Regions from separate parts of the Bacillus sp. PK5-006 genome, predicted to be linked through region 3. Evidence: riboswitches for the same ligand, from Rfam matches in the RefSeq annotation. Region 3 holds a riboswitch; each other region holds the start of a gene.
What was found. Region 3 has a riboswitch for S-adenosylmethionine ahead of M1D84_RS11285 (DUF2292 domain-containing protein). Riboswitches for the same ligand answer to the same signal wherever they lie in the genome.

Region 1 (10,879 bases), 1.7 Mb from region 3:
CTCCTGTCACCTCCAGGGCTTTAGCTGCTCTTGCCAAACAGCATCAGGTGGAATTTATCGATGCACCTGTCAGCGGCGGAGAACCGAAGGCAATAGACGGAACACTTGCCATCATGGCTGGCGGCGAAGAATCCATCTTTGAGCAAGTGAAGGATGTCCTGCTTGCAATGGGCACTGAGGTCGTATTAGTTGGGGCAAATGGCAGCGGGACGACAGCGAAGCTTGCCAATCAAATCATCGTCAACTTAAATATTGCGGCCATGTCCGAGGCGCTCGTTCTAGCTGCTAAATCAGGCATTGCCATTGATAAGATGTATGAAGCCATCCGCGGCGGACTGGCAGGAAGTGCCGTGCTCGATGCAAAGGTCCCTCTCATCTTAGAACGAAATTTTGAACCTGGCGGACGCATCGACATCAACTTGAAGGATTTAACCAATGTCATGGAAACTGCTCATGATATAGGTGTTCCTCTTCCGCTTTCTAGTCAGCTGCTCGAAATCTTCCACGCCCTCAAAGCGGACGGAAAATCCGGGCTTGATCATGGCGGCATCGTTCAATATTACGAAAAAATGGCTCATGTCGAAGTAAAGAAAGGATGAGATGGTCATGAAACAAAGCACTGACATACTGAATGCCATTCCGAAAGCAGATTCAAAGGTCATTCAATCAGCATACGAACAAGCACTGAGCAGCTTTCAGCATAAAGTCATTGTATTAGACGATGATCCAACAGGGATTCAAACCGTACATGGCGTCTCTGTTTTCACCGATTGGTCAGAAGAAAGCATTGAGGCTGGTTTTCTTGAAGACAGCCGCATGTTCTTTATTTTGACCAATTCTCGCAGTATGACAGAGAAAGAAACTGCCGCTGCGCACAAAACAATCGCAGCAACCATTGTAAAGGTGGCTAAACGGCTTAATCAGGACTTCGTCATTGTCAGCAGAGGGGATTCTACTCTTCGTGGACACTTTCCGCTTGAAACTGAAGTACTCAAAACGACCATTGAACAGCAAAGCTCCCGCCAGTTCGATGGTGAAATCCTTCTTCCTTTTTTCCAAGAAGGTGGACGCTTTACGATCGACAATATTCATTACGTACAGGAAGGACATGAATTAATTCCTGCTGGTGACACAGAATTTGCAAGAGACCGTACATTCGGCTTTCAATCATCTCATCTTGGAGAATGGATTGAAGAAAAGTCAGAAGGAATGTTCACAAAAGAGAACACTACCTACATTTCGTTAGCTGATCTGAGGGCTTTACGCATTGATCAAATCAAACATCAGCTCATGAGTGTCAAGGATTTCAAAAAGGTGGTTGTAAACGCGGTGGACTATGACGATGTCAAAGTCTTTGTCACCGCTCTCATTGAAGCCATTCAAGCAGGACAGCAGCTGATGTTCAGAAGTGCGGCGGCGCTCACAAAAGTACTTGGCGGTATAGGGGATCAAGCCTTATTAACAAGAGATGCCTTGATACAAGAAGAAAGCCCGCATGGTGGTCTCATTATGATCGGTTCTCATGTGAAAAAAACAACAGAACAATTAAAAGCGCTTGAGCAAAATCAAGAGATGGCTTTTATTGAATTTAATACCCACCTTGTGTTAGAGCCTGATGCCTTTCGCGAAGAAATTAACCGCGTTATTCAGCAAACTGAAACACTGTTGGCAGGTGGTCAATCTGTGGCTGTTTATACAAGAAGAGAACGGCTTGATCTTGGGGATGATCGCCAAGAGGAAGAACTAAAGCTCTCTGTAGAGATTAGTGATGCTGTGACAAGTATTGTCCAGCGTCTCACCATTCGTCCTAAGTATCTTATTGCCAAAGGTGGAATTACCTCCAGCGATATTGGGACAAGAGGACTTAGCGTGAAACGTGCGACCGTGGCAGGTCAAATCAAACCAGGTATCCCCGTTTGGCAAACAGGAGAAGAAAGTAAATTCCCTTTCATGTCTTATGTGATTTTCCCGGGAAATGTTGGGTCAAAGGATACGTTAAAAGAAGCTGTAGACATACTTGAAGGATAAGGCATAGGGGGTGTTTGCGCCCCCTTATGCACCACAAAGGAGGAAAGATCATGTCGTTAGTGTTTATTGGACTTGGCGTTTTGTTATTGCTTTTACTCATGGTTGTCTTTAAGTTAAACGCTTTTATTTCTTTGATTATTGTTTCTTTAATTGTTGCTGTGTTAGAAGGGATGACACCACTAGAAGCGATTGCTTCTGTCGAAAAAGGACTTGGCAGTACGCTCGGACACCTGGCACTCGTTCTCGGTTTTGGAGCGATGCTTGGGAAATTGATGGCTGATTCTGGCGGAGCTCAACGGATCGCGATGACACTTATTGACCGATTTGGCATCGGAAAAATCCAATGGGCGACGATGCTGACTGGGTTTGTGATTGGAATTGCTCTATTTTATGAAACCGGATTCATTATCTTAATTCCATTAGTCTTTACAATCGCTCAAGCTGCAAGACTTCCTGTGCTGTATGTGGGTATGCCGCTCGTCGCTGCACTTATCACCACACATGGCTTCCTCCCTCCTCATCCAGGACCGACTGCCATTGCGAATGTCTTTCAGGCAAACTTGGGACAAACCTTATTGGTTGGGATTATTTTAGCGATTCCTGCTGTTTTAGTAGGCGGACTTCTGTTTACGAAACTATTTAAAAAAGATCAGTTGCACGCACATATCCCAAAGAACTTATTTAATCCAAAGGAATTCACAGAAGAAGAAATGCCTAGCTTCGGCATTAGCATTTTCACTGCTGTTTTGCCTGTATTACTTATGACATTCAGAGCATTTCTAGAAATTTTCTTCCCATCCTCCCCATTGCTGCCAACTGCTGAGTTTTTAGGCGAACCGGCGATTGCACTATTAATCTCAGTGCTGCTTGCCATCTACACGTTTGGGCTTGGAAGAGGAAAGAGCATGCAGGATGTGATGAAGTCCATCACGGATTCTATCGGCTCTATTGCTATGATTCTATTAATTATTGCAGGCGGCGGTGCCTTTAAACAAGTGCTCATTGATAGCGGCGTCGATCAATACATTGCAGGGATCATGCAAGGAAGCACACTTTCTCCCCTGCTTCTGACTTGGCTCATTGCTGCTGTCCTTCGTGTCTCTTTAGGATCAGCCACTGTCGCCGGTCTCACGGCGGCTGGCATTTCTGCACCACTGATTGGCCTGACGGGTGTCAGCCCTGAATTAATGGTGATCGCAACAGGTGCGGGAAGTATTACATTCTCTCATGTGAATGATGCGGGTTTCTGGATTTATAAAGAATACTTTAACCTATCAATGGCTCAAACCTTTAAAACGTGGACATTGATGGTCACCGTGCTTTCACTTGTCGGACTTGCTGGTGTTCTTGTCGCTGATTTGTTCATGTAGGAAATTAAATTGTAAAAACCATTGACTTTTCCCTGAAAACGTTGAATAATTGTGTTTATTAAGAAAATTGAATCAAAAGGTAACCTTATTAAGAGTGGTGGAGGGACTGGCCCTGTGAAACCCGGCAACCGCTGTTCCTAGGAACAGAATGGTGCTAATTCCTTAAGCAAGCAAATGCTTGTTTGAAGATAAGGCAGAGTTCTCACAGTATATGATGCTCTTCCTTATCTAAGGAAGAGCTTTTTTATTTGATTTTTTAACCTGAAGAAAGAAGGGATTCAGCATGACACAAGTACAAACCATTGGAAAGAAAACAACGAAACCGCCATTCCGCGCAGATCAAGTAGGAAGTTTACTTCGTTCAGAGCGCATCAAGGAAGCACGCAAGCAAAAAGCAGACGGTACGCTGACAGCAGAGCAGCTCCGACAAATTGAAAACGAAGAAATTACACGTATTGTAGAGAAGCAAAAAGAAATTGGGTTAGAGGTTGTCACAGATGGTGAGTTCCGACGTGCATGGTGGCATTTTGACTTTCTTGAAGGACTCGATGGAGTTGAAGGATTTGAAGCAGATCAAGGCATTCAATTCCATAACACAACGACAAAAGCTAGAGGGATCAAGGTAACAGGCAAGATCGATTTTACAGATCATCCAATGCTGGAGGATTATCGTTTCCTTCACAGCATCGCTGGTGATCATACGGCTAAAATGACGATTCCAAGTCCGAATATGCTCTTTTTCCGTGGAAAGCTTGAAGAAGGAGTGTATGACAGCTTAGAGGAATTCCACCATGATGTGGCACAAGCGTATAAGAAAGCCATCCGTGCTTTTTATGATGCAGGCTGCCGCTACTTGCAGCTGGATGATACGGCATGGGCAGTGTTCTTTTCCGAAAAAGGCCACGAACAAATCAAAGCCTTTGGCCGAGAAGAAGATGAACTTCGTGAATCGTTTGCAAAGACAATCAATGAAGCTGTTGCCGACCGCCCAGAGGATTTGGTGATCACGATGCACATTTGCCGAGGTAACTTTAAATCGACATGGGCAGCTGAAGGTGGTTACGAAGCAGCGGCAGAAACAATTTTTGCCGGCTTAGATCTTGATGGTCTCTTTTTAGAGTTTGACGACGATCGTTCTGGCGGATTTGAGCCCCTTCGATATGTGAAGAACCCAAACCTTCAAATCGTACTAGGCCTTGTCACTTCAAAATATGGAGAGCTTGAGCCAGTTGAACAGATTAAAAAACGCATTGAGGAAGCGGCTCAATATGTGGACATTAACCAAATCTGTTTGAGTCCACAATGCGGATTCGCCTCAACAGAGGAAGGCAACCTGTTAACAGAAGAGCAACAATGGGAAAAGCTGCGTCATGTGATTGAGATTGCTGATCAAGTGTGGAAATAGGCGAAAACTTACAGAAAAAGCTGACCTTCATAATAAAGAACCGCTTTTTTAAGCGGTTCTTTATTTTTTGTCATCTCAATCAACTTGATATTAAGTTTAATCGTATTACTTCTATAGTTGAGTTTAAGAAGATATTGAACATACGTTATCTTCTTAAAAACCATTTTTATACTCATAAGTTGTCTAACAAGTTAAGTGGATTGATACATTCAAGTCATCTTCCTAGCCAGAATATCTCCTACTGAAAATCCACCCCAATTATTAGAAATTACAATACTGCTTTTTCCATCGTTCCCTCAAGCAAACCTAAAAGTGTGACTATAGTTTATGGGGTCTCGAAGCTTTGGTTTAAATATATCGGTGAAATCAAATGCTAAGGCAACTCTTTTTCATACCAACTCATTGCCCCCTACAGGTGGTACTAAAAATTCGTTAAGATCCCTGCCTCCTCAATGATATTCACTTTATTAGATAGAGAGTATCGATATAAAAACTTGTCAAAAATTTATTGATCTAAATTAAAAAAATAAGAAAAATGTGATATTATGACTTCCGTTAGGGTATTAACTTGAAATTTAATACATAAATAGAAAAATGATTACAAGAATAAAGTTTATAAAACTACTCTTCTTGTTGAGTTTAGTAATGTAGTTATTGCTAATGGACATGTATTATAAACTTGTTTTTTCATACCTTAACACTTTATGAAAGGAGTGTACATTCATGGCTAACTTATGATGAATGTTATTTATATAATGATTTCGCCAAAGAAAATAAACTATCCGTCGATAGGTAATAAAATTATAAACCATACCCCCATTACACCAGCACAGGTATTCAAATTATTCATTCCATCCTTTAGAATTCTCCGTTGAAGAGTTTATGGAAGTTATGATGAAATCGGAGATATTCCAACAAGTATGGATACAAACGAGCCAAAGCCACAATCTTGGTAACTTGTTAGAAATTACTGAAGAATATGATACAGATGTTCAAACTTGTATCGAAGACCTGGAAGCATTGAGTAAACAATTAATTGAAAAGGAAGTTGTATATGTAAAATGAATAAACTTAACAACGATATTTTAGAAAACATCTATAAAAACATTTCAACTAAGAGAAGCAAAACAATCGTTAATTACATTGCAATGCTAATGGCACTAGCGAGAGATAATGAACTAAACGAGGATGATTTAATTAATTGGATTCACAGCAAATTAAGTGAAATAGGATATTTTCAAGAAAAAAACCGTTTATTTACTCAAAACAAATTAGATGAATTTGTCTTAGAGTTTATTGAAGGAAGAGCACTATTATATGATGATATCAGCATAACTGAAACAAAACAAAACGAATATGTCATCAGTAGCAAACTGTGGTACAAAAAGAATCCACCTGAGAGTTTTTTTTATTTTGGTATTGACCCTGAAGATTTTTCGAACTATGCACAAAAAATTGCTCAAATAAACGCCGAAAAACTAGGCATCTCAATCCATTTTTCTGAGGATCAAGCTCATGAAAAAGAAATAGCCCATATCCAGCTGTCAAAAAAATGTTCTCTTTCAGAAGAATTGATAATAACTCAGCCAAGTTCAAAAGACTTTTCGTGGTTAACATGGTTTTTTAATGAACATTGGGGTGGAACGACTATGGTGTCTAAAGGGACAACTTATAATGTTTTAAATGAAAACATTTTGTTGGCTAAACGTGGAGATTATATAGTAGGAATATTAGTTTACAAAATATTCAAAGAAGAGGCAGAAATCCTGACTTTGGAGGCTCTAGAAAAGTACCATGGTGTTGGAAGTAGATTACTTTTTGAGTTAGAACAAAATCTAAAAACACAAAATATACACTCTATTAATTTAATCACTAGTAATGATAACTTAAATGCAATTAGGTTTTATCAAAGAAAGGGATATTCTTTCAAAAACATCTATATTGGTGCAATTGATAAAGCAAGAATGGTTAAACCTACAATTCCCTCTATAGGAAATTACGGAATACATGTCAAAGATGAATTAGAATTTGAAAAAAGGTTGATACAATGACTATAAAAAGCTGACTGACTAGTTCCATGAGTACTACCAAGTTATTAATAGTCTATCCTGGGCTAGTTAAATTTTATAATATTGATTATGAATTCATACAGTGGAGAAAGATTCAGATGTATAATTACTGAATTGAAGACAGAATTGCTGCTGATAACCATTTGAGAATAGGATTCTTTTCTTAGACCACAATTGGGAAAGGGTTAAGTCTACTAGAATTTAATTTTAAATACCCTAATACTTGAAGAATAGGTATTACCGAATTAAAACCATTATATGATTTATATGAACCACGCAACAAATTAAAGTGTGGTTTATTTTTTGTTCGATTTTGTCTTTTTCATAAAAAAGGCATTATCACCCATCATGCCCCTAGAGGAGACCCAATGAATGATAATGCCTGATTCAAATTGTTTTCACCGTTTCAAGACACCATATGTCCTAAAGAAACGAAACAATAGTTTCTCTGTTTAGTAATCCAAATGTTCACCATTTGTCGCAATCACTTGTTTATACCAGTCGAAGCTTTTCTTTTTCTTTCTATCTAATGTACCGTTTCCTTCATTATCACGGTCAACATAAATGAAGCCGTAGCGTTTTTTCATTTCAGCCGTTGATGCGCTGACAAGGTCAATTGGGCCCCAGCTTGTATAACCGATCAGGTCAACACCGTCTGCGATCGCTTCTCTCGCCTCTAGCAAATGGCTTCTGAGGTAATCAATTCGGTAATCGTCTTGAATGGATCCGTCTTCTTCTACTTGATCGACAGCACCCAATCCATTTTCTACGATAAACAATGGTTTTTGATAGCGGTCATACAGCTGATTCAGTGTTGTACGAAGTCCTTTCGGATCAATTTGCCAGCCCCAATCACTTGCTTCTAGATAAGGGTTTTTCACACCTTCAAATAGGTTACCGCCAGTCACTTGTCCAAGAATTTCTGGATCTGTACTTGTCACAAAGCTCATATAATAGCTGAAGCCAATATAGTCCACTGTATGGTTTCTTAAAATGTCTTCGTCCCCTTCTTGGAACTCGATGTTGATGTCATTTTCAAGGAAATAACGTTTCATGTAACCTGGGTAATAGCCTCTTGCCTGTACATCTGAGAAGAATAATGTTTTACGGTCTTGCTCAATTGCAGCAAACATATCTTCTGGTCTTGAGCTGTACGGATAAGTTGTCATCGCTGCAATCATACAGCCGATTTTCGCATCAGGAATGATTTCGTGTCCTGCTTTGACAGCCAAAGCACTTGCAACAAATTGGTGATGCGCTGCTTGATATTGAATGCTTTTCTCGTCATCACCCTCTTCAAATACAAGTCCGCCGCCAGTGAAAGGCGCATGTAATACAACGTTGATTTCATTGAATGTCATCCAATATTTCACTTTGTCTTTAAAGCGAGTGAACAATGTTTTCGCGTATGTTTCATAAAGATCCACAAGCTTACGGTTTCTCCATCCGCCGTAGTTTTTCACAAGTGCGAGCGGCATTTCATAGTGAGAGATGGTGACAACTGGCTCAATTCCGTGCTTATGCAGTTCATCAAATACTTGTTCATAAAAAGCGAGACCTGCTTCATTCGGTTCCGCATCGTCGCCATTTGGGAAGATACGCGGCCAAGAAATGGATAGTCTGAAGCACTTGAATCCCATTTCTGCAAAGAGTGCAATATCTTCTTTATAGCGATGGTAGAAATCGATTGCATCATGATATAAGTTAAGGTCTTTCATTGATTCATCGAATGGGTGCATAATACCATTTGGTGACACATCAGCTGTCGATAAGCCTTTTCCATCTTGATTATATGCGCCTTCAACTTGGTTGGCTGCAACAGCGCCGCCCCATAAGAAACCTTTAGGAAATGTTTTTTCTAACTTGTTCATGTTGAATACCCTCCTCTTTTTCTTCTACACTGACTGTAAGCAGTGTCTCTTTCACTGTAATCGTTCCATCTGTTTTCGCATCAACTTGTGCAAAATCGTTTGTGTTGGTGACAATAACAGGTGTGGTGACATCATAGCCTTCTTGCTGAATGCCCTCGATATCAAAATCAATGAGTACATCTCCTGCTTGAATCAGATCACCTGACTGCACATGACTTGTGAAATACTTTCCGCCAAGTTTTACCGTGTCAATCCCGACATGAATGAGAAGTTCTGTACCTTGTTCACTCTTCAAGCCAATGGCGTGTTTTGTGTGGAAAATGGTTTCAACCTTGCCGTTGAACGGTGCTACAACACGCCCAGCTGTTGGTACAATGGCTGCACCTTTACCCATAATTTCATTAGAAAATGTTGCATCATTTACTTGATTGAGCGGCTTTAGTTGACCTTCAAGCGGGCTTTGTACCACTTCATTTTGAAGTGCTGCTGTGTCTTTCTTTTCTTCTGGTTTGTCTGCTTTTGTATCATCTTTCACTGGTACATCTTTGAATCCTAGAACAAGTGTCATGATCGTTGCTACAACAAATCCGATGACTAAACCGATGATTGAGTAGACAAATGTTGGTCCAATGAATGTTGGGAGACCTGGAAGGCCTGCTGATCCAGATATCACATATGATTTTACTTTAAAGATTGACATGAACACGCCGCCTGCTGCTGCACCAATAAGGGCTGCAAGGAACGGTTTTTTCAATCGCATGTTCACACCATACATAGCAGGTTCAGTAATTCCCATTAAGGCTGTGATACTTGTAGACATCGCCAATGATTTGAACGTTTTGTTTTTTGATCTTAAGAAGACACCGAATGCTGCGCCTGCTTGTGCCATATTCGCTACAAACATCATTGGTAGAATGTAGTCAAAACCGTTTAACGTAATGTTGTTGATCATGATTGGAAGCAGTGCATAGTGCATGCCCGTAATGATCAATGGTGACATGAATCCGCCGATCAAGAGTCCGGCCAAAAGACCTGCATGTTTAAACAATAAATCAATTCCACCTGAAAGGCCACTTCCGATAATCCCGCCAAGCGGTCCAACCGCGATGAGCATAACTGGTACAACGACTAGAAGTGTGACCGTTGGAACAAGGATGATCTTTAATGATTTCGGACTATATTTTTCTGCGAATCTTTCAACATATGAACCAAGCCAGATGGTGAGTAGAATTGGAATCACCGATGAAGAGTACACAACGGCAACCACTGGCAAGCCTAGAAATTCTGTATTTCCCGCGCCCAGTAAAGCGGTTAACTGCGGGTGCAGTGCTGCTGCTGCAATGGCAGCCGCGATATACTGATTTGTGCCAATTTTTTTGGCTACGCTTACAGCAAGCAGAATCGGTAAGAAGTAAAAGGCTCCATCTCCGATGGCTGTTAAAATCGCATACGTACTGCTTTTATCTGATATCCACTGGAATGTGAGCATCAGTGCCAAAATCCCTTTGATCATACCGGCCCCAGCGATGGCTGGAAGAATCGGTGTGAAGACACCAGAGATAAAATCGAAAAGCTTTGATATCACATTTTGTTTTGACGCTTCTTCTGTACCGCCTGACTTTACATCAGATGATAGACCTGAATCAGCGACCATCGCTTGATAGACATTTGAGACATCATTGCCGATAATGACATGATATTGGCCTCCGCTTTGATTCACGCCCATGACGCCGTCTGTTGATTGCAGCTTCTCTTTATCTGCCTTGCTTTCATCGTATAAGTTGAAGCGAAGTCTTGTCATACAATGCGTGACGTGTTTAACATTCTTTTCACCGCCGACAAGTTCTAGCACTTCTTTTGCTGTTTGTTTGTGGTTCATTGTGTTACCCTCCAATCGTTGATTTCATCTTGATATAGAAAAAACCTAAACATCCATTAATGTCCGAGAAATAGCGATTCAGACATTAATCGATATTTAGGTTTTGCCTGCTTAACCAGTAACAATCCTTCATAGCGATTGATCGTTATTTAATTTTTATAAGTCTTTAGATATAAAAAACCTAAATCACGCCTTATCAAAGATAGGGACAATGATTTAGGTTTTGCCTGCTTGACCAGTAACAATCCTAAAAGATT
Region 2 (10,879 bases), 1.4 Mb from region 3:
TCTCAAAAAGGCTGGTGAGCTTGGGCTGCTTGGAGCTGATGTGCCTGAGGAATTCGGCGGGCTTGGATTAGATAAAGTCAGTTCCGCTATCATTACTGAAAAATTCGCTAGAGCAGGAAGCTTCTCACTTTCCTATGGTGCTCATGTCGGTATTGGTTCTCTGCCGATCGTGCTCTTCGGGAATCAAGCGCAAAAGGAAGCGTACCTGCCTGGACTCGCCTCTGGTGAAACCATTGCGGCGTACGCACTCACTGAGCCAGGATCAGGCTCTGACGCCCTTGGAGCAAAAACAACAGCAGTTCTGAATGAAGCAGGTACCCATTATGTCCTCAATGGAGAAAAGCAGTGGATCACAAACTCCGCATTTGCCGATGTCTTTGTTGTGTATGCCAAGATTGATGGTGAACACTTCTCTGCTTTTATCGTCGAAAAGGATTTTCCAGGTGTCAAAACGGGGCCTGAAGAGAAAAAGATGGGTATTAAAGGATCATCGACAAGAACATTGATTCTTGAAGATGCCCAAGTACCGAAGGAGAATTTGCTCGGTGAAGCTGGCAGAGGTCATGTGATTGCGTTTAACATTTTGAATATTGGGCGCTATAAGCTGGCAGTCGGCACAATCGGTGCATCAAAGCGCGTCATTCAATTGTCGGCAGAATATGCGAACCAGCGTAAGCAGTTCAAAACACCAATTTCTCGATTCAGCTTAATTGGTGAAAAAGCAGCCAATATGTCAGCAAAGCTCTATGCGATGGAAAGTGCTGTTTACCGTACGGTTGGATTATTTGAACAGCGAATGGGGCTCTTAAGTGATGAAGAGCAAAAAGACGGCAAACAAATTGCCCAATCCATTGCGGAATATGCGATTGAATGTTCTCTCTGTAAAGTGCTTGGCTCTGAAACGTTAGATTATATTGTGGATGAAGGCGTGCAGATTCACGGCGGATATGGATTCATGCAAGAATACGAGGTCGAAAGAGCCTATCGCGACTCACGAATTAACCGGATTTTTGAAGGGACAAACGAAATCAACCGTTTGCTTGTACCAGGTACATTCTTGAAGAAAGCGATGAAAGGAGAGCTTCCGCTGCTTCAAAAAGCGCAAACCTTACAGGAAGAGCTAATGATGATGATGCCGGAAGAGCCAGGCGATCAGCCGCTCGATCAAGAAAAATATTTGCTCGCCCATGCGAAAAAGATCGCCTTAATGGTGGCTGGTATGGCAGCCATGAAATACGGGAAAGCCTTAGACAAAGAGCAAGAAATTCTTGTGAACATAGCCGATATCGTCAATGAAATTTTTGCTGCTGAATCAGCGATTCTGCGTACAGAAAAGGCAATCGCTGCAACAGGGGCAGAAAAGAATGAACAAAAGCTTGCTTACACACAAATTTTCACGCAGGAAGCTTTCTTAAAGATTGAAGCCCATGCAAAAGAATCCTTGATTGCGATGGAGGAAGGAGATTCACTCCGCATGAGCCTGTCAGCCCTTCGCAAGCTGACAAGATTTACGCCGATCAATGTCATCGCCAAAAAGCGCGAAGTGGCAAAACGAATCTTTGAAGCAGAGAAATATATCGTATAAGGATGGCTTAAAAGGTGCGGATACTACTCCGCACCTTTTTGTAAGCATACATTTAGGTTTTTAAAATATTTTGTGATAAAATGTTGTCACTATTTGCAGGAGGTGAAAATGGTGGCTTTAGATTTTTATGAATACCCATCTTGCGGTACATGCCGAAAAGCAAAAAAGTGGCTGGAAGCACACAATAAAGACATCAACAGCATACATATCGTCGAAGAGACGCCTGATAAAGAAACATTAAAAGCCCTTTACGAAAAAAGCGGTTTAGAGCTGAAGAAATTCTTTAATACAAGCGGACAAAAATACCGGGAGCTGCAGCTAAAAGATCAACTTCCTGCAATGTCAGAGGACGAGCAGCTAGAATTACTCGCGTCTAACGGAATGCTGATTAAGCGCCCGATTACAACAGACGGAAAACGAGTCACGGTAGGATTTAATGAAGATACATTTAAAAGCGTCTGGAAATGATGTAACTTTCATTCAGATTGTGGTATCTTCAATATAGATTGTAAGAAAAGACTGGAGGGGTATTGAATGAGCACACCAAAAGATTTACGTTATTCAGAAGAACATGAATGGGTCAAAGTAGAAGGAGATAAGGTGCGTATCGGTATTACGCATTTTGCTCAATCTGAGCTGGGCGATATCGTGTTCGTTGAGCTTCCTGAAGTAGGAGACAAAATCACAGCGGACGAGCCTTTCGGAAGTGTAGAATCAGTGAAAACCGTTTCTGAACTTTATGCACCGATCAATGGCACAATCGTTGAAGTGAACGATGAGCTGGATGACAGCCCGGAATTCGTCAACGACTCTCCATACGAAAAAGCATGGATGATCGTTGTAGAACCAGCTGATGCTTCTGAAATTGAGAACTTAATGACGGCTGAGCAATATGAAGAAATGACAAAAGAAGACTAATTCATGAGAAATTGGACACTCTACCTTTATGGGGGGTGTCCAATTTGTCTTTTCAAAAAGAACACGTGGATATAACAGAGCATGTCACTGGACGATTCAAAGAAAGCGGCATGGTGCTTTATCATCAAAATGAAGAGATTGGCACGATGATTAGTGAAAACCAATATGAGCTGAAATCGGGATATTCCTATGATCAAAATCGTTTTTATCGTTTAACGGACACATTAACCGATGGGACAGAAAAATATGTTGACTGTGACGATGAAAATGGCTGGTGCTAATCACAGATGAGACTGCAGTGAACAGAAGCTGCAGTCTTTTTGATGACGAGGCGCTCAATCTTTACAACCTGAATGAAAGATTGTAATCTAAGGAAGAAGTGAATCAACGTCAAAAGGGCCGGGTGATCGTGATGAATGTCGAGATAGAAAAGGTCATCATTGTAGAAGGTAAAACAGACAAACAAAAGCTAAAAGAAGTCATAAGTGAACCTGTTACCATCATTTGCACCAATGGCACGATCAGTACATCGAAGCTGGATCAGCTTGTGGACGATTTAGTGGGGAAAGACGTTTACATATTAGCTGACAGTGACGATGCAGGCGACAAACTGCGGAAGCAATTTCGAAAAGAATTCCCTGAAGCACTTCATCTTTTTGTCGACAGAACGTACCGCGAAGTGGCCGCTTCACCGTCAGCCCACATTGCATCTATCCTATTAGCTGCAAACATTGATGTTCATTCGAAATATTTATGAGGGTGGACGTATATGAAAGAAATTGAAGAACACGAATTCAAGGAGATAGAGGACGATTTATTTCTTTTATACTTATATACACCGTTTTGCGGAACATGCCAGCTGGCTAAGAAAATGCTGGCAGTCGTAGACGCCATGCAGCCGGATGTACCATTTTACGAAAACAATTTAAACTATTCACCAGGCTTTGCGAAAGCATTTGAAATCGAGAGTGTTCCTTGCTTTCTCCTGTTTAAAAAAGGTGAATTGGTGCAAAAAGGCTATGCCTTTCATTCAGTTCCATATCTTCATGAAATGATCGAAACCGCTAAATAAAGCGGTTTTTTGTCATATTTCAAGAAATTCATTTGAAAATTTGTCGAGTTATTTATAAAGGACAAGAAGATGTTTGTAGAGAAATGTTATGTATAACCAAATGACAGGGAGGTTATACATGTGGAAAATGTGAAAGCCCATGGTAACACAGGGCAGCGTTTATTATTAAAGCCGCTGCTCTCATCATCATCCTTGAAGATTACATTTGAGGCGGAAACTGACTCTTGTACATTGATTGTGGATGAACGTGGTGAAGTGAAGAAACTACCTGCAATTGAGTTATCGGATCTCATCTTTTATGGTGAGAGGAAAGAAATTCTTCAATTATTAGATGGAGATATGTCCTTACAGCAGTTAATCAGCAGAGGACAAGTCAAAGTGAAAGGGTCATTCCGTGCGCTCCTTAGACTAGAGGCAGTGCTTTGGCTGACGAACGGTTTTTTTCGAAAAATGATAACGTAGTTGTTTACTTGGAAATTAGCGATTTACAGCGTTGACATATCTCGGGTAGCATGATATTCTACGTTAGTAAAAACATGAACATCACATAAAACAACATATTTTCTCTTATTAAGAGAGGTGGAGGGACGTGCCCTATGAAACCCGGCAACCGTCAGCATAGCTGAAATTGGTGCCAATTCACTCAAAGCCGCAGCGCTTTGAAAGATGAGAGAAAGGCGTAATTGACATAAAAGGCCTTTCTGCTTGCGTTGCAGTTAGGTCTTTTTTACTGACCTGGCGCCAGGCTAGAGTCATGACAGAAAGAAGAATAAATAACGTATGTGATGGAAACCTATAGATTCAGCAAGAAAGCAGGTGATCAGACTGTGATCCATTTACAAAATGTATCAAAAACGTATCATTCAAAAAGCGGAAATGTTGATGCCGTGAAAGACGTCAACTTGGATATTGATAAAGGTGAAATATTCGGAATTATCGGGTATAGCGGTGCAGGGAAAAGCTCGCTTATTCGCCTATTAAACGGTCTGGAGCTGCCAACAGAAGGAATTGTTGAAGTGGCCGGCAACCGGATCAATGAAGTATCGAATGCGAAACTTCGGAAAGCAAGACAAGAAATCAGCATGATCTTCCAGCACTTTAACTTGCTTTGGTCAAGAACGGTGAGACAAAACATTATGTTCCCGCTTGAGATCGCAGGTGTACCGACATCGAAACGAAGAGAGCGTGCGAATGAACTGATTAAATTGGTCGGTTTAGAAGGAAAAGAAAATGCATACCCGTCTCAGCTAAGCGGCGGGCAAAAACAGCGTGTCGGCATTGCGAGAGCATTAGCGAATGATCCAAAGGTTCTTCTATGTGACGAAGCGACATCTGCGCTAGATCCGCAAACGACTGATTCGATCCTTGAGCTTTTGGCGGATATCAATAAACGGTTAGGGCTCACGATTGTGCTCATTACACACGAAATGCACGTCATTCGCAAAATTTGTCATCGCGTCGCAGTCATGGAAAATGGACGCATTGTCGAAGAAGGCGAAGTATTACGCGTCTTCAGACAACCGAAGGAAGAAATGACGAAACGATTTGTGAAACAGCTTGCAGAACCAGAGGAAGCGAAAGAAACAATCGAGCACGTCTTAGAACGAGTAAAAGAAGGTCAGGTCGTACGGTTGTCCTTTATCGGAGATTCTGCCGAGCAGCCGCTGATCACTGAAATCATTCGATCCTTTAATGTCGATGTGAATATCCTTCAAGGGAAGATTTCTCAAACGCAGGAAGGCGCGTTTGGAACACTCTTTATCCACATTAATGGAGAAGAGACTGAGGTAGAAAAAGCCATCGCCTATATCCAAAGCAAACAGGTTGAAATCGAGGTGATGACACATGTTTGAGAAATGGTTTCCGAACGTTGATTTAGACGTCATCTGGAGTGCAACAGGTGAAACGGTGTATATGACACTGATTTCATTGGCATTTGCCTTTGCAATCGGGATTATCCTAGGACTCCTGCTCTTCCTTACAGGAAAAGGCGGTCTTTGGGAAAATAAACCGATCAATGCTGTCATCGGCGCTGTCGTCAACATTTTCAGATCGATTCCTTTTATCATTTTAATTATTCTATTACTAGGGTTCACGAAATTCTTAATGCATACGATTCTTGGCCCAAATGCAGCACTCCCTGCCCTTGTCATAGGATCAGCTCCATTCTATGCACGTCTTGTCGAAATTGCACTGCGTGAGGTAGACAAAGGGGTCATTGAAGCAGCACGATCAATGGGAGCAAAAACGTCAACAATCATTTTCAAAGTATTGCTGCCAGAATCATTGCCAGCCCTTATTTCAGGTATTACCGTAACAGCGATTGCTCTAATTGGCTCTACTGCGATTGCAGGTGCAATTGGAGCAGGCGGACTTGGTGACCTCGCCTATGTGGAAGGATACCAATCTGGTAATACAGATGTCACACTTGTAGCTACTGTGTTTATTCTGATCATCGTCTTTATTATTCAAATAATCGGTGATTTGATTACAAATAAAATTGATAAACGTTAAGGGAGGATTTATTGATGAAGAAATTGATTTTAAGTGCACTATTTCTAGCATTTGCAGGTATTTTAGCTGCGTGCGGTTCATCTAATAACGCAAGTGAAAGCAAAACCATTACGGTTGCCGCTTCAAAAACGCCGCATGCCGAAATTCTTGAAGAAGCAAAACCACTTCTAAAAGAAAAAGGCTACGATTTAAAAGTGAAAGTGCTTAGCGATTATAAAATGTACAACAAAGCGTTAGCTGAAAAAGAAGTGGATGCGAACTTTTTCCAACATATCCCTTACTTAAACGAAGAAAATAAATCAAACAAAGATTATAACCTAGTGAGTGCTGGTGCGGTTCACCTTGAGCCTTTCGGTATCTACTCTAAGAAATACAAATCCGTAAAAGATATTCCAAACGGCGGCACAATCATCATGACAAACAACGTAGCTGAGCAAGGCCGTATGCTTGCCCTGCTGCAAAATGCTGGTGTCATCAAGCTTGATCCAAAGGTTGATACAATTAACGCAACAGTAAAGAACATTAAAGAAAACCCAAAGAATCTAAAATTCAAAAAAATCGCGCCTGAATTAACTGCGAAAGCTTATGAAAACAGTGAAGGCGATGCTGTATTTATCAACGTCAACTATGCGATCCAAAATAAATTGAATCCGAAAAAAGATTCAATCGAACTTGAGCAAACAAAGAACAACCCATATGCAAACATCGTTGCGGTTCGCAAAGGTGACGAAAAATCAGATAAGATCAAGGCATTAATGGAAGTTCTTCACTCTGATAAAATCAAAGAATTCATCGACAAAAAATATGACGGTGCAGTATTGCCTGTATCTGAGTAACAACATTTCAACCTCGCTTCTACCAAAGCGAGGTTTTTTGTGTATTTTTTCAAATCTCGCTCATAATAAAAACGTACAAAAGACCTGAAGGGATGGAATCAAGATGAATGAACAGCATATGAGCGGATCCATGCAGCAATCACTGACTGATTATAAAACCGCAATGGGTGAATTCCAGAAGAAAATGCCGGTGTTTGGAAAGAAATTCAATGAATTTACGGAGCAGTGCTTCCAAAGCGATTCATTAACGCAAAAGGAAAAACAAATGATTGCCCTCGGTATCAGTATTCATGCGCAGGATGAATACTGCATGATTTATCATACAAAAGGAGCGCTCGATCAAGGGGCGACAGAAGAGAATTTGCTGGAGGTTGTCAGCGTGGCGGCAGCTTTTGGCGGCGGAGCAGCACTAAGCCAAGGAATCACTGTCGTTCAGCAATGTATTGATGAATTTGGAGGACAGACGCATTAAGGGAAGCAAAACACGGTATTTTTCCATCTCAGGGAGTTGAGCGCTTCTCATCCGTTTGTGTGAGAAAATATGCCAGCATAAGGTGTCATATCCCTTTTGAGTGAAGCCGCATACGTTTGCTACAATAAAGCTACACTCAAGGAAGGGAATGGTTTATTATTTCTTCGGACCATAGTACACTAGGATTGGATTATACCGCCGAGATGGAAAAGGCCATGCATCAAGCTCATGGCATGAGCTATGCAGAGTACGAAAGAGACCATGACTTAAGGATGAAAGTGGAATATAAACGAGAGCAGTCCTATCGAGATGAGAAAAGACAGCTCGCAAAAATGAATATACGAGGCTAATAATAGCTGAGGGGCGGGGAGAACAGTTTCCCGCCCTTTCTTTATGAAAACAGTCTTTTCGACATAAATCCTTTTATCTACCTGCTTTTTTTGTTAGAATTTTGAGAGCATCCTCTCACGCTTATCGTGAATGTGTTGTATTCAGTTTTAATTTGTTATAAAATTAGAATGAGAATAAATTGAGAATAATGATTATTTTGGAGGTATCGATATATGACTGCTTCGACATTAACAATTAAGGACTTGCACGTTGAGATTGAAGGGAAAGAAATCTTAAAGGGTGTAAACCTCGAGATAAAAGGTGGAGAATTCCACGCAGTAATGGGACCAAACGGAACAGGTAAATCTACTTTATCTGCTGCCATTATGGGTCACCCTAAATATGAAGTAACAAAAGGCAGCATCTTGCTTGATGGCGAAGATGTCCTTGAAATGGAAGTAGATGAGCGCGCTCAAGCTGGTCTTTTCCTTGCGATGCAATACCCATCTGAAATCAGCGGTGTTACAAATGCTGACTTCCTTCGTTCTGCAATTAACGCACGCAGAGAAGAAGGCGATGAAATCTCTCTTATGAAATTCATCCGCAAAATGGACGAAAACATGGAGTTCCTTGAAATGGACCCAGATATGGCACAGCGCTACTTAAACGAAGGTTTCTCAGGCGGGGAGAAAAAACGCAACGAAATTCTTCAATTAATGATGATTGAACCAAAGATCGCCATCCTTGACGAAATCGATTCTGGTCTTGATATCGATGCCTTGAAAGTTGTTTCTAAAGGAATTAACAAAATGCGCGGCGAAAGCTTCGGCTGCTTAATGATCACTCACTATCAGCGTCTACTGAACTACATCACACCAGATCACGTTCATGTCATGATGCAAGGCCGTATCGTGAAATCTGGCGGACCAGAACTCGCGCAGCGTCTAGAAGCAGAAGGCTATGATTGGATTAAAAAAGAGTTAGGAATTGAAGACGAAACTGTTGGTCAAGAAGCGTAAGCGTTAGGAGGATTATTGATGACATTAGAAACGAAATTATCAGTAGATCAAGATTATGTCAAAAGCTTCTCCGAGAAGCATCAGGAACCGGCATGGATGAGCTCCCTTCGCTTACAGGCTCTTGAAAAAGCAGAAGACCTCCCAATGCCAAAGCCTGACAAAACGAATATTTCAAAATGGAATTTAACGAATTTCAAACAGCATACAGTCGAAAGTGCGCCATTTGGATCATTAGAAGAGCTTCCAGAAGAAGTGAAATCTCTTATTGATTTAGAGGACACAGATAAGACAGTCTACATTCAGCGTGATCAAACGCCGGCCTATTTGTCTCTTTCAGCTGAAGCGAAAGACAAAGGTGTGATCTTTACTGATCTTCATACAGCGATCCGTGAGCATGGAGATTTAGTGAAACAATACTTCATGACAGATGCAGTGAAAGTGGATGAGCATAAACTTACAGCTTTACATGCTGCTTTAGTGAATGGCGGAGCTTTCCTCTATGTACCGAAAAACGTAGAGCTTGAAGCACCAATTCAAGCTGTTTATCTTCATGAAAATGACGAAACGACTTTGTTCAACCATGTCATCGTCGTAGCAGACGATCATAGTGCTGTGACATATGTAGAAAACTACATCAGTACAGCAAAACCGGAAGAAGCGATCTTCAATATCGTTTCTGAAGTGTTCACAGGCGCTAACGCCCGCGTCACATACGGTGCTGTAGATAACCTTGCAGAAGGAGTCACAGTATATGTAAACAGACGCGGTATGGCAAATGGCCGTGACAGTAAAATCGAATGGGCGCTTGGCCTGATGAATGATGGAGACGTCGTATCTGAAAACATCACAAAACTGATGGGCGACGGTACATTCGGTGATACGAAATCAGTTGTTGTCGGCCGAGGAAACCAAACAGAAAACTTCACAACAAGCATCATCCACTTCGGTAAAAACTCTGAAGGGTATATCTTGAAGCATGGTGTGATGAAGGATCAAGCATCTTCTATCTTTAACGGAATTGGTAAAATCGAGCATGGCGCAACAAAGTCAAATGCAGAACAGGAATCACGTGTCCTCATGCTGAGTGAGAAAGCACGCGGTGACGCAAACCCAATTCTTTTAATTGATGAAGATGATGTGACAGCAGGGCACGCCGCTTCTGTTGGACGTGTTGATCCAATTCAATTGTACTACCTCATGAGCCGCGGGATTTCCAAAGAAGATGCAGAAAGACTTGTGATTTATGGCTTCTTAAATCCAGTTGTGAAAGAACTGCCGATTGAAGGAGTTAAAAAGCAGCTGATTTCTGTGATTGAAAGGAAAGTAAAATAATGAATATCAAAGACGTTCGTGAGCAATTTCCAATCCTTCATCAGCAAGTGAACGGACATGATTTGGTGTATTTGGACAGTGCAGCGACTTCTCAAAAACCAAGAGTGGTCATTGATGCAATGAATGAGTATTACCGGTCTTACAACTCGAACGTCCACCGGGGTGTTCATACCCTTGGCACAAAAGCAACGGACGCATACGAGGGTGCGAGAGAGAAAGTTCGTGCATTCATCCGTGCTTCATCTGTCCAGGAGATTATTTTTACTAGAGGTACAACAACTGCACTAAACACAGTGGCGATCAGCTATGCTAGAGCAAACCTCAAAGAAGGCGATGAGATTGTCATTACGCATATGGAGCATCATGCGAATATCATCCCTTGGCAGCAAGCAGCAAAAGCAACTGGCGCCACATTGAAATACATTCCGTTACAGGAAGACGGCACGCTATCGCTTGAAGATGTGAAGCAAACGATCACACATCAAACGAAAATTGTCGCAGTCACACATGTCTCAAACGTATTAGGAACCATCAACCCGATTAAAGAGATCGCCAAAATTGCCCACGATCATGGGGCAATCATTGTCGTCGACGGTGCGCAAAGCACCCCACACATGCAAATTGATGTTCAGGATCTAGATTGTGACTTTTTCGCATTCTCTGGGCATAAAATGTGTGGACCGACTGGCATCGGTGTGCTTTACGGGAAGAAGGACCTTTTGAATAATATGGAGCCTGCTGAGTTTGGCGGTGAAATGATCGACTTTGTGGATCTATATGATTCTACATGGAAAGAGCTGC
Region 3 (10,879 bases):
AGACAGCTTCCGTTTAGGGAACATTCTGATGATTTTGACGACAGCAAAGGTAAAAAGAAAGGCGAAAAGCGGGATGATGACCCAAAATGCCACAATCATTAAAATGGATTTCACAAACAAAACTTTATATGCGACTGCTACACCAACTACAGCCCCTACTGTGACCTCACTTGTTGATAAAGGAATCGCCATCAGATTTGCTATGAAAAGTGATAGTGCAGCAGAACCAATGATAATACAAACGATTTCAAGTGTAATGACTGATTCTGGCATAATACCAGAGCTGATCGTTTTGACGACCTCACCGCCGCCAATCACTGAACCTGCTAAAATCCCAACTGCACAAAAACTGAGCGCATAAATGGGCTTTTGAATGGCACCTGATCCATACGCAATGCCCATAGAAGCAGCTGCTCCGCTTGCGCCTATGTTTAAAGCAAAGAATAGACTAAATAAAATTGCGGCGATTTCCATACATTATACTCCCTTACTCATGTAATCCGCACTCTGTCTTTGCTGTGCCTGACCATCTGCCAGAACGAAGATCATCTGCAGTAAATGCTGGCTGTGTACACGGTGCACAGCCGATACTTGGATATCCTTGGTCATGCAGCGGATTATAAGTAAGTTCCTCTCTAGATGCATATCTCCATATGTCCTTCCACGTCCAATGGATGAGCGGACATACTTTCACTGATTTGAATTTTTCATCCTTATTTAAGAAATTCGTCCCTGCTCGTTTTGGTGACTGCTCTCTTCTTAAACCAGAAAGCCATGCTGGATAACCAGATAGGGCTTCTTGCAAAGGAATGACCTTACGCATATGACAGCAGCTTTGAGGATCTGTTTTCCATAATTGATCACCGTGCTGCTCATTTTGCTGTTCAACCGTCAGCTCAGGCGTTTTCAGTACAATATCTAAACCCGGATATCTTTCCTTTACCGCATCAATTGTGTCGTAAGTTTCTTTAAAATGCAGACCTGTATCTAAAAAGACAATTCTCGCATCTTTTTTTACTTTTGCAATCAGATCAATCAGAACGATGCCCTCAATCCCAAAGCTGCACGCATATACAAGCTGGTCACCATAATGACCGTACGCCCATTTCAGTACAGACAGGGCTCCTTTATACAAATCATCCTCTTGAAATGTAATGGACGGCTCTTGCCAATTTTCATAAGTTAACATGATTTCTCCCCTTCCGGAGTACCGCTCATATTGCTATTTTCCGCACTACTTTAATCTAATTTTTTCGTTTTTTTCCACTTGAATCACTTGACCGTCCTGAACAATTAACGTAATTGAACCGAATTTCATATCCCCAATCAGTTCTTGCATATGCTTTACTAAGTCCTCATCCTGATTTTGTTTCACTTCCATCTCCTCTTCCTCCTCACCGTTAAAATAAAAAAACTTTCTTTCAGTCCGAAAGAAAGATGAGGAAGCTCACAATTTCCTTATCTTTCAAAATAGAATCATTTTGCAGGAAGTAGCACCTTGCAAATCGCAGGTTGCCGGGTTTCATCGGGCCAGTCCCTCCACCTCTCTGGATAAGAGTTTCAATTTGTCTTAAATATTAACACAATTCAAACAAAAGTCAACCCGACTTTATTGATAGGATTAGTTTTTATTAAAATTTGAGTCTATTTTACTATTTTTACCCAAATAAAAAAGCCGTGCGGGCAGGCACAGCTTTAAAATTGTTAACGATGGACTTTGACTTTTCAGACCGTTTCTTCCATCCAAGATTCAGAGGAAGGGTCTTGTCTCCAGCGTTTTAGTTTGTTCATCGCAGACGGCTCAATCGCTTTCAGTTCAAGTGCCACGTCTGTCAATGTGTCATAGTCTGTCAGGGTGACATATGGAATATTTTTTTCTTGAAAAGCGGCCGCTGCTTTTGGCAGTCCGTATGTGAAGATTGCGGCAACTCCTAGTACCTCGCAGCCCTCAGCTTGAAGAGCAGCAACCACTTCCAGCACACTGCCTCCTGTGGAGATAAGGTCTTCGACGACGACAACCTTTTGGCCTTTCGATACGGCCCCTTCAATTTGATTTCCTTTGCCGTGTGCTTTCGGCTTACTTCTGACATAACACATCGGGATGTTCAAGCGGTCTGCTGCTAATGCCGCATGCGGAATGCCTGCTGTTGCAGTACCCGCGACAACCTCTGCTCCCTTGAAATGAGTGAGAATCAAATCTTTTAGACCTTCCGCAATGTCGTGTCTGACTTCTGGATATGATAATGTGAGGCGGTTATCACAATAGATCGGTGATTTTATACCGCTCGCCCATGTAAACGGTTCGTCTGGTTTTAATGAGACCGCTTTGATTTGTAATAGATGTTTCGCGATTTTTGATTTCATCTGGCAGTCACTCCCACTCTTTCAAAATTTGATGATAGGCTTCTATTGGTTTATCAGCTTTTGTGATTGATCTCCCGACAACGATTTGTGAAACACCTTGCTCTTTTGCATAGGCAGGTGTCGCCACACGCTTTTGGTCATCGGTTTGATCATTCGGTAAGCGAATCCCTGGCGTTACAGTGAGAAAAGAGGGTGAGATATGTTCATGAAGTGCTTTAGATTCATGAACAGAGCAAACAACACCGTCCAGTCCACTTTCATATGCTAATTGTCCGTACCGGATCACAGTCTCTTGCAGCGGACGGTCAATGAGTAATTCGTTTCTCATCATGTCTTCTGACGTACTAGTCAGCTGGGTCACTGCAATAATGCCCGGACGGCTTTGTCCAGCAGGAGTCCCGCTTTCAAGTCCCTCTAATGCAGCCTGCATCATTCGTTTCCCGCCAGCAGCATGCACATTGACCAAATCAACGCCAAGTGCGGCAAGCCGGTTCATCGCTTTTTGCACCGTTGTTGGAATGTCATGTAATTTTAGATCGAGAAAAATGCGGCAATTTTTTTCTTTCAGCGCATCAAGGATGGCAGGTCCTTCTTGGTAAAACAGCTCCATGCCGACCTTCACAAATAATGGTGTCCCTTCAAAGGGATCTAAAAAGGCAAGCGCGTCCTGCCCTGATGGAAAATCAAGCGCGATGATGGGCAAGTGCTTCATGTTTCCAGCTCCTTCCGATACATTCCTCTACAGATGAATAACCATATGCTGCTAACACATTTGGCAGCTCTTCAATGATTTCCGGGCAAATAAATGGATTCACAAAATTCGCTGTACCGACAGCGACTGCACTTGCACCTGCTAGTAAAAATTCAAGTACATCTTCAGCACTTTGCACTCCGCCCATCCCGATAATCGGAATAGAAACCGCTTGACTCACCTCATGCACCATACGTACAGCGACAGGTTTGACAGCTGGTCCTGATAATCCGCCTGTTTTATTGGCAAGGATGGGTTTCCCCGTTTTTAAATCTAAACGCATCCCTATTAATGTGTTAATCATGGTGAGTCCATCCGCTCCAGCAGCTTCAATCGCTTGAGCAATTTCTACAATATTGGCTACGTTAGGTGACAGCTTGACATAGACAGGTACGGAAGAGACTTTCTTGACTGCTTTTGTCAATGATGCTGCCATATTTGGATCTGTACCAAAGGCGATTCCGCCGGTTTTCACATTTGGGCAAGAAATATTCAGTTCAAGGGCATGAACATTTTTTGCTTGGCTGATTTGCTTGGCTACTTCAACATAATCATCCACCTGTGAGCCAGCAACGTTTGCGATAATTGGCGTATCAAACTGCTCAAGCCAAGGCAGCTCATTTTCAAGCACGCCTTTTAGACCTGGATTTTGAAGGCCGATTGCATTGAGCATACCAGCTCCTGTCTCAGCAACCCTTGGAGTCGGATTGCCAAATCTCGGTTCAAGGGTTGTGGCTTTGATCATGATACCGCCCAGCAATGACAGGTCATATAAGGATGCAAATTCTCTCCCGAATCCAAAGCAGCCTGATGCAGGGATAATTGGATTCTTTAAAGATAATCCCGGTAACTCAACGTTTAGCATGACAATGCCACCTCCTCTGCTTTAAAAACAGGTCCATCAAGACACACTTTGACGTAAGGTTTGTCGAGCTGATCGGTATGACAGACACATGCAAAGCAGGCACCAATCCCGCAGCCCATTCGTTCTTCCATCGAAATGTAGACAGGCTTATCAGGATACGTGTCTTTCAGCGCTTTTAGCATAGGTGTTGGACCGCAGGAAAGCAGCACATCAAAGCTCAGGTTTTGCTCTTTTATCACATCTGTTACAAAGCCTTTAGCACCGTATGTGCCATCAACCGTTGCAATAAACGTATCGCCGAGTGCTTGAAATTTTTCCTCGTAAAATACATCCTTTTTCGACTGAAAGCCGAGGACATGCTTTACGATGACACCTTTTTTCGTTAAACGCTTAGACAGCTCATATAGAGGCGGTACGCCAATTCCGCCGCCGACTAGTAATGCCGTCTCTCCGGGCTTGACGACTGAAGGATCATACCCGTTTCCAAGCGGCCCTAATACATCGACTGATTCTCCCTCCCGCTTTTGGGAGAGGAGCTTTGTGCCCTCTCCCTCTGCGCGGTAAATGATGGTTGCTTCTTTTTGCTCGGCATGAATGTTGGCAATACTGATCGGTCTTCTCAGCAGCGGTGTCATCGATTCACTGACCTTTAGATGAAGAAATTGTCCAGCCGTTTGAAAGGAGTCCACAAGGTCACCTTGTAATGTCATTTCGTAAATATGATCAGCGATCTCTCGGTTCGAGACGACCGTCAAGTATGCTTTTTTCATATCGTTACTGTCACCTCAGCATTCGTTTTCACTTCTGGCATTTCATCCGCTCTAAATGTCATGCTCTCAAGCACTCTTAAAATGGCTTCTGCTGTATCTAGTGACGTTAAGCAAGCCACTCCGTTTTCAACAGATTCACGTCTAATTCTAAAGCCGTCTCTTGCCGGCTGTTTTCCTTTTGTTAATGTGTTGATCACGAATTGGGCTTCCCCGTTTCGAATGACATCAAGAAGATTTTTGCCTTCTTCTCCAATTTTGCCGACCACACTTGATGGAATGGAGGCTTGTTTTAAATAATTCGCCGTTCCTTCTGTTGCTAAAATATGATAGCCGATCGAATGGAATCTTCTTGCGATCTCAAGTCCTTCTTCTTTATCCTTATCAGCCACTGTCAGAAGAACTGTTCCGTCATTAGGGATTTGAATGCCTGATGCAATCAATCCTTTATAAAGGGCTTTTTCGATCGTGACATCTTTCCCCATGACTTCGCCTGTTGATTTCATTTCAGGCCCGAGTGTAATATCCACTCTTCTTAATTTTGCAAAAGAGAAGACTGGAACTTTGACGTACACCCCTTCTTGCTCTGTGTGAAGGCCTTCTTCGTAGCCATAATTTTTGAGCTTGTCTCCTAAGATGACTTTTGTCGCAAGGTTGGCCATCGGAATGCCCGTAATTTTACTTAAGAAAGGAACTGTCCGGCTTGATCGCGGGTTCACTTCAAGGACATACACTTCACCTTTTGATAGGACAAACTGAATGTTCAAAAGCCCAATAATGTTGAGTCCTTTTGCAAGCTTGATCGTGTACTCTGCGATCTTCGCTTTGATATCCTCAGACAATGTTTGCGGCGGATAGACCGCAATCGAGTCACCAGAGTGAACTCCGGCTCTTTCAATGTGTTCCATAATGCCTGGGATTACGACAGTTTCTCCATCAGACACGGCATCTACTTCAATTTCTTTTCCTGTCAAATACTTGTCAATTAACACTGGATGCTGCGGGTTGACCTTCACCGCATTCTCCATGTAGTGAAGAAGCTCAGCTTCTTGATACACAATTTCCATCGCGCGGCCGCCTAATACATAGGAAGGACGGACAAGGACTGGGTAGCCGATTTGATTGGCAATCGCTACTGCTTCAGGCACAGACGTTGCTGTTTTCCCTTTCGGCTGGGGCACGCCGAGTGTTTCTAACGTTTGTTCAAACTTGTCCCGGTTTTCTGCGCGGTCTAGGTCTTCTAGAGAAGTTCCAAGAATTTTAACCCCTCTATTTGATAATTCATCTGCTAGGTTGATCGCCGTTTGTCCACCGAACTGAACGACGACTCCTTCAGGCTGTTCAAGGTCGATGATATGCATGACATCTTCTACAGTGAGTGGTTCAAAGTAGAGCTTATCTGAAATACTAAAGTCTGTTGAAACCGTTTCAGGGTTGTTGTTTATAATGATCGCTTCATAGCCTGCTTGTTTAATTGCCCACACTGAGTGAACAGTCGCATAATCAAATTCAACCCCTTGTCCAATTCGGATAGGACCTGAACCTAATACGATAACGCTTTTCTTGTCTGTACGTTCTGATTCATTTTCATCTTCATATGTGCTGTAGAAATAAGGTGTCTCTGATTCAAATTCTGCCGCACATGTATCCACCATTTTGTATACAGGTACAATGCCTGCTTCTTGTCTTAGCTTGTAGACATCCGCTTCGTTCATCTTCCACTCGCGGCTAATGTAGATATCTGAGAAGCCTTTCTCTTTTGCTTCTTTTAATACATCTGTATTGCCTTTGTTTTCTTTTAATGTCTTCTCAAAGGCAATGATGCCTTCCAGCTTATGAAGGAAGAAGTAATCAATTTTTGAGAATTCATGTATTTGTTCGACTGTATAGCCTCTTCTAAGCGCCTCAGCGATATAAAATAATCGTTCGTCTCCCGCTTTGATAATCCGTTTTTCAAGCACTTCATTTGTGATATCTGCTTCATCTTTTAATTCAATGTGATGCACATCGGCTTCAAGTGAACGTACAGCCTTTAGAAGAGACTCTTCTAATGTGCGGCCGATTGCCATGACTTCACCAGTTGCCTTCATTTGCGTACCAAGACGTCTGTTCGCAGATTCAAATTTATCGAACGGCCAGCGCGGTATTTTTGAAACGATATAGTCAAGTGCCGGCTCGAAAGCTGCATAGGTTTTACCTGTGACTGGGTTCATCATTTCATCAAGCGTTAAGCCGACAGCAATTTTCGCTGCCAATTTGGCAATTGGATAGCCTGTCGCTTTTGACGCAAGCGCAGATGAACGGCTCACACGCGGGTTTACCTCGATGATATAGTATTGAAAGCTGTTTGGATCAAGTGCCAGTTGAACGTTACAGCCGCCTTCAATGCCAAGTGCACGGATCAGCTTAAGCGACACATTTCGAAGCAGCTGATATTCACGGTCACTTAACGTTTGGCTTGGGGCTACAACAATACTGTCACCAGTATGGATGCCGACAGGGTCAAAGTTTTCCATGTTACAAACAACGATTGCATGGTCACCGCTGTCTCGCATGACTTCATATTCAATTTCTTTAAAGCCTGCAATGCTTTTTTCAAGTAAGCATTGTGTGACTGGGCTTAGCTTCAGACCGTTTTCAACGATTTCCTTCAGTTCTTGCTCGTTTGTACAAATTCCGCCGCCTGTTCCGCCTAATGTATAGGCTGGTCTGACGATGACAGGGAAACCGATTTGATCTGTAAACGCCATCGCTTCTTCCAGGTTATGAATGATTTCACTTTCTGGTACTGGCTCATTTAGTTCATTCATTAAATTACGGAATAAATCTCTATCCTCTGCTTTTTGGATGGCTGACAGCTTTGTACCGAGTACTTCAACGCCGCATTCAGCTAATACGCCAAGCTCTGACAATTCAACAGCAAGGTTTAATCCAGTTTGCCCGCCAAGTGTTGGCAAGATCGCATCAGGGCGTTCTTTTCGAATGATTCGTGTTAAAAATTCTGGTGTCAGTGGTTCGATGTATACCTTATCAGCCATTTCTGTATCTGTCATGATGGTCGCAGGGTTAGAGTTCACAAGAACGACTTCATAGCCCTCTTCTTTTAGCGCTAAGCAAGCCTGTGTACCTGCATAGTCAAACTCCGCTGCCTGACCGATGATGATAGGACCTGATCCGATTACTAAAATCTTTTTGATGTCTACGCGTTTTGGCATACTTCTTCCCCTTCTTTCTCAGTCGTATGAATCATTTCCATGAACTGGTCAAATAAGTAGTTTGCATCTTCTGGACCCGGTGATGCTTCTGGGTGGTACTGAACAGTGAATGCTGGTGCTTCTTTATGTTTTAATCCTTCAATCGTATTGTCGTTTAGGGCAATATGTGTGACTTCGAGCACGTCTTCGTTAATACTGCTAACCGTGTAGCCATGGTTTTGAGACGTCAGTGTCACCTTGCCAGTTGCTAGTTCTTTCACCGGATGGTTTGATCCTCTGTGGCCAAATTTCATTTTTTCTGTGCTTGCACCGCACGCTAGAGCAAATAATTGATGTCCGAGGCATATACCAAAGAGCGGCACCTTTCCAATCAATTGCTGAATCATCTCAACGGCTTCCGGTACATCCACAGGATCTCCAGGTCCGTTTGAAAGCATGATGCCATCAGGCTTTAGCTGCAGCACTTCATCTGCAGTGACGTTGTATGGCACCACAATGACGTCGCAGTCACGTTTATTGAGCTCGCGCAAAATGCCGTGCTTCATGCCGAAATCGACAAGGACAATTCTTTTTCCTCTGCCTGGGCTTGGGTACGCATTTTTCACAGATACTTGACTCACTTGATCTGTTGGCAGCTGCAATGTTTGAAGGCGGCGGACAACGTCTTCTAATTGTTCATCAGGTCCTGCAAATGCCCCTCTTAAAGTCCCTGCACTTCGAATCATTCTAGTCAGCTTCCGTGTATCGATTCCGCTCAGCCCCGGAATGTTTTTCATTTTTAAATATTCATCGAGTGAATATGAAGAGCGCCAGTTTGAGGGCTTTTCACAAAGCTCTTTCACAATCAGCCCTTTCACAAACGGTGTGATCGATTCAAAATCGTCACGGTTAATGCCATAGTTGCCGATAAGCGGGTAAGTCAGTGTGACAATTTGTCCGCAGTATGATGGATCAGATAAAATTTCTTGATAGCCCGTCATCCCTGTATTAAAGACGACTTCTCCGACTGATGGTTCTAAGCTGCCAAAGCCTGTTCCTTCGAATACTGTTCCGTTTTCTAGCACTAAGCGTCTCTTCATTTTACTAGTCTCCCCTCTTCATAAACGACTTTCCCAGATGCAAGTGTCATGACCGGCCATCCTGATACAGTCAATTTGTCAAACGGTGTATTTTGCCCTTTAGATAAGAAGCTTGTTTTATCGATTGCCATTTCTTTGTTTAAATCAATAAGTGTGATATCAGCTATGTGCCCTTCTTCAAGCTTTCCGTATGGAAGAGAAAATGCTTCTGCTGGTTTAATTGTCATATAATCAACGAGTTCTTTTAATGTCCATTCGCCTGTTTTGACAAATCGTGTATACAGAAGCGGAAACGCTGTTTCAAGTCCCACAATTCCAAACGGGGCACGCTGCATGGTTTCGTTCTTTTCTTCTTCTGTATGCGGCGCATGGTCTGTTGCGATGAAATCAATCGTTCCATCTAACAGTCCCTCGATCAATGCCTCGCGATCCTCTGTTCCTCTGAGCGGCGGGTTCATTTTATAATTTGTATCAAGACCCGGAATGTCCGTATCACACAACAGCAGGTGATGCGGTGACACCTCAGCCGTCACACGGATGCCTGCTTTTTTTGCATCGCGTACGACCCGCACAGATTCTTTCGTACTGATATGACATACATGATAATGACAGTTCGCTGCTTCTGCTAAAAGAACATCTCTTGCAATATGCACCGATTCACAGATTGACGGTATTCCGTTTAACCCATTTGCTTTTGAAAATTCTCCTTCATGAACGCATCCGCCGTAAATGAGCGAGTTATCTTCACAGTGTGCCACAATCGCTTGATCAAGACTTGCTGCCTGTTTCATCGCTTCGTACATCATGCCTGCTGTTTGGATACCGACACCGTCATCTGTAAAAGCAAAGGCGCCTGCTTCTTTTAGTGCTGCAAAATCCGTCATCTCTTCCCCAATTTGTCTCGTTGTGATGGAGGCGTATGGCAGCACTCTCACAGATGAGGTCTCTTCGATTCGATTCATCAGCCATTCCATTTGCTCTTTTGTATCTGGAACCGGCCTTGTATTCGGCATCGCTGCAATCGTCGTATATCCGCCTCTTGCGGCTGCTTTAGAGCCTGTTTCAATCGTTTCCTTTTTCTCTCCGCCTGGCTCTCTTAAATGCACATGCAGATCGATCAAGCCTGGTGACACAAATAGCCCTGCTGCATCAATAACCTCTTCTCCGTCTTCTCTTTCTAGGTGACCGATCGCTTGAATCACTTTTCCTTTTACCCTAATATCCTGCTGCACTCTTTCACCTGTGCTTGTTAAGATAAACCCGTTTTTAATGAGATATGACATAGACAGAATCTCTCCCTTTTTGATGTAGTGTGCTATTTTGAAAAGCTCTTTTTAATACGGCCATTCGGATATAAACACCATTTTCCATTTGCTTGAAAATCCTAGACTGCTTGGACTCTACTAGTGAATCATCTATTTCAACACCTCTGTTTACTGGTGCTGGATGCATAATAATCGCGCGTTCTTTCATTTTGTTTGCTCTGTCTACTGTTAATCCATAAGTTGATAAGTAATCTTCGCTGCCCATTTTTTCAGCGTGCCGTTCATGCTGGATTCTAAGCAGCATCACCACATCAGATTGTGCGATGGCTTCATCTACTTGGACATACGTTCCGTGAGGGTTTTGTTCATCCTGGAAGGAAGCAGGCCCTGAAAAGAGGACTGTCGCTCCCAGCCTTGAGAGAACCTCAGCATTTGATCTTGCCACCCTGCTATGTTTGATGTCTCCATGAATCGAAATCGTTAAGCCTTCAAAGCCGCCAAACTCTTCAAAGATGGTCATGAGGTCAAGCAGTGATTGGGTTGGATGCTGTCCGCAGCCATCTCCTGCATTGA

Region 1: linked by a shared signal. The riboswitch ahead of M1D84_RS00865 (5-methyltetrahydropteroyltriglutamate--homocysteine S-methyltransferase) and the one ahead of M1D84_RS11285 (DUF2292 domain-containing protein) in region 3 are both predicted to bind S-adenosylmethionine.
Region 2: linked by a shared signal. The riboswitch ahead of M1D84_RS03800 (methionine ABC transporter ATP-binding protein) and the one ahead of M1D84_RS11285 (DUF2292 domain-containing protein) in region 3 are both predicted to bind S-adenosylmethionine.

What each region holds. Positions count from the first base shown of each region.
Region 1 covers NZ_CP096414.1:176,236-187,114, reverse strand. The annotation lists gene garR (2-hydroxy-3-oxopropionate reductase) at 1-599, shown strand, start outside; gene M1D84_RS00875 (four-carbon acid sugar kinase family protein) at 607-2,028, shown strand; gene M1D84_RS00870 (gluconate:H+ symporter) at 2,079-3,398, shown strand; SAM riboswitch class I at 3,481-3,593, shown strand; gene M1D84_RS00865 (5-methyltetrahydropteroyltriglutamate--homocysteine S-methyltransferase) at 3,682-4,803, shown strand; gene M1D84_RS00860 (GNAT family N-acetyltransferase) at 5,865-6,854, shown strand; gene M1D84_RS00855 (glycoside hydrolase family 1 protein) at 7,325-8,743, opposite strand; gene M1D84_RS00850 (beta-glucoside-specific PTS transporter subunit IIABC) at 8,715-10,622, opposite strand.
Region 2 covers NZ_CP096414.1:760,413-771,291, forward strand. The annotation lists gene M1D84_RS03765 (acyl-CoA dehydrogenase family protein) at 1-1,585, shown strand, start outside; gene M1D84_RS03770 (arsenate reductase family protein) at 1,697-2,053, shown strand; gene gcvH (glycine cleavage system protein GcvH) at 2,120-2,503, shown strand; gene M1D84_RS03780 (YusG family protein) at 2,548-2,784, shown strand; gene M1D84_RS03785 (toprim domain-containing protein) at 2,916-3,260, shown strand; gene M1D84_RS03790 (thioredoxin family protein) at 3,273-3,575, shown strand; gene M1D84_RS03795 (SCP2 sterol-binding domain-containing protein) at 3,696-4,037, shown strand; SAM riboswitch class I at 4,140-4,248, shown strand; gene M1D84_RS03800 (methionine ABC transporter ATP-binding protein) at 4,403-5,428, shown strand; gene M1D84_RS03805 (methionine ABC transporter permease) at 5,421-6,089, shown strand; gene metQ (methionine ABC transporter substrate-binding lipoprotein MetQ) at 6,104-6,925, shown strand; gene M1D84_RS03815 (carboxymuconolactone decarboxylase family protein) at 7,029-7,397, shown strand; gene M1D84_RS03820 (hypothetical protein) at 7,613-7,747, shown strand; gene sufC (Fe-S cluster assembly ATPase SufC) at 7,961-8,746, shown strand; gene sufD (Fe-S cluster assembly protein SufD) at 8,765-10,078, shown strand; gene M1D84_RS03835 (cysteine desulfurase) at 10,078-10,879, shown strand, end outside.
Region 3 covers NZ_CP096414.1:2,180,123-2,191,001, forward strand. The annotation lists gene M1D84_RS11275 (inorganic phosphate transporter) at 1-474, opposite strand, end outside; gene M1D84_RS11280 (phosphoadenylyl-sulfate reductase) at 488-1,189, opposite strand; gene M1D84_RS11285 (DUF2292 domain-containing protein) at 1,235-1,339, opposite strand; SAM riboswitch class I at 1,456-1,558, opposite strand; gene pyrE (orotate phosphoribosyltransferase) at 1,726-2,364, opposite strand; gene pyrF (orotidine-5'-phosphate decarboxylase) at 2,372-3,076, opposite strand; gene M1D84_RS11300 (dihydroorotate dehydrogenase) at 3,048-3,980, opposite strand; gene M1D84_RS11305 (dihydroorotate dehydrogenase electron transfer subunit) at 3,974-4,750, opposite strand; gene carB (carbamoyl-phosphate synthase (glutamine-hydrolyzing) large subunit) at 4,747-7,962, opposite strand; gene M1D84_RS11315 (carbamoyl phosphate synthase small subunit) at 7,947-9,041, opposite strand; gene M1D84_RS11320 (dihydroorotase) at 9,038-10,324, opposite strand; gene M1D84_RS11325 (aspartate carbamoyltransferase catalytic subunit) at 10,308-10,879, opposite strand, start outside.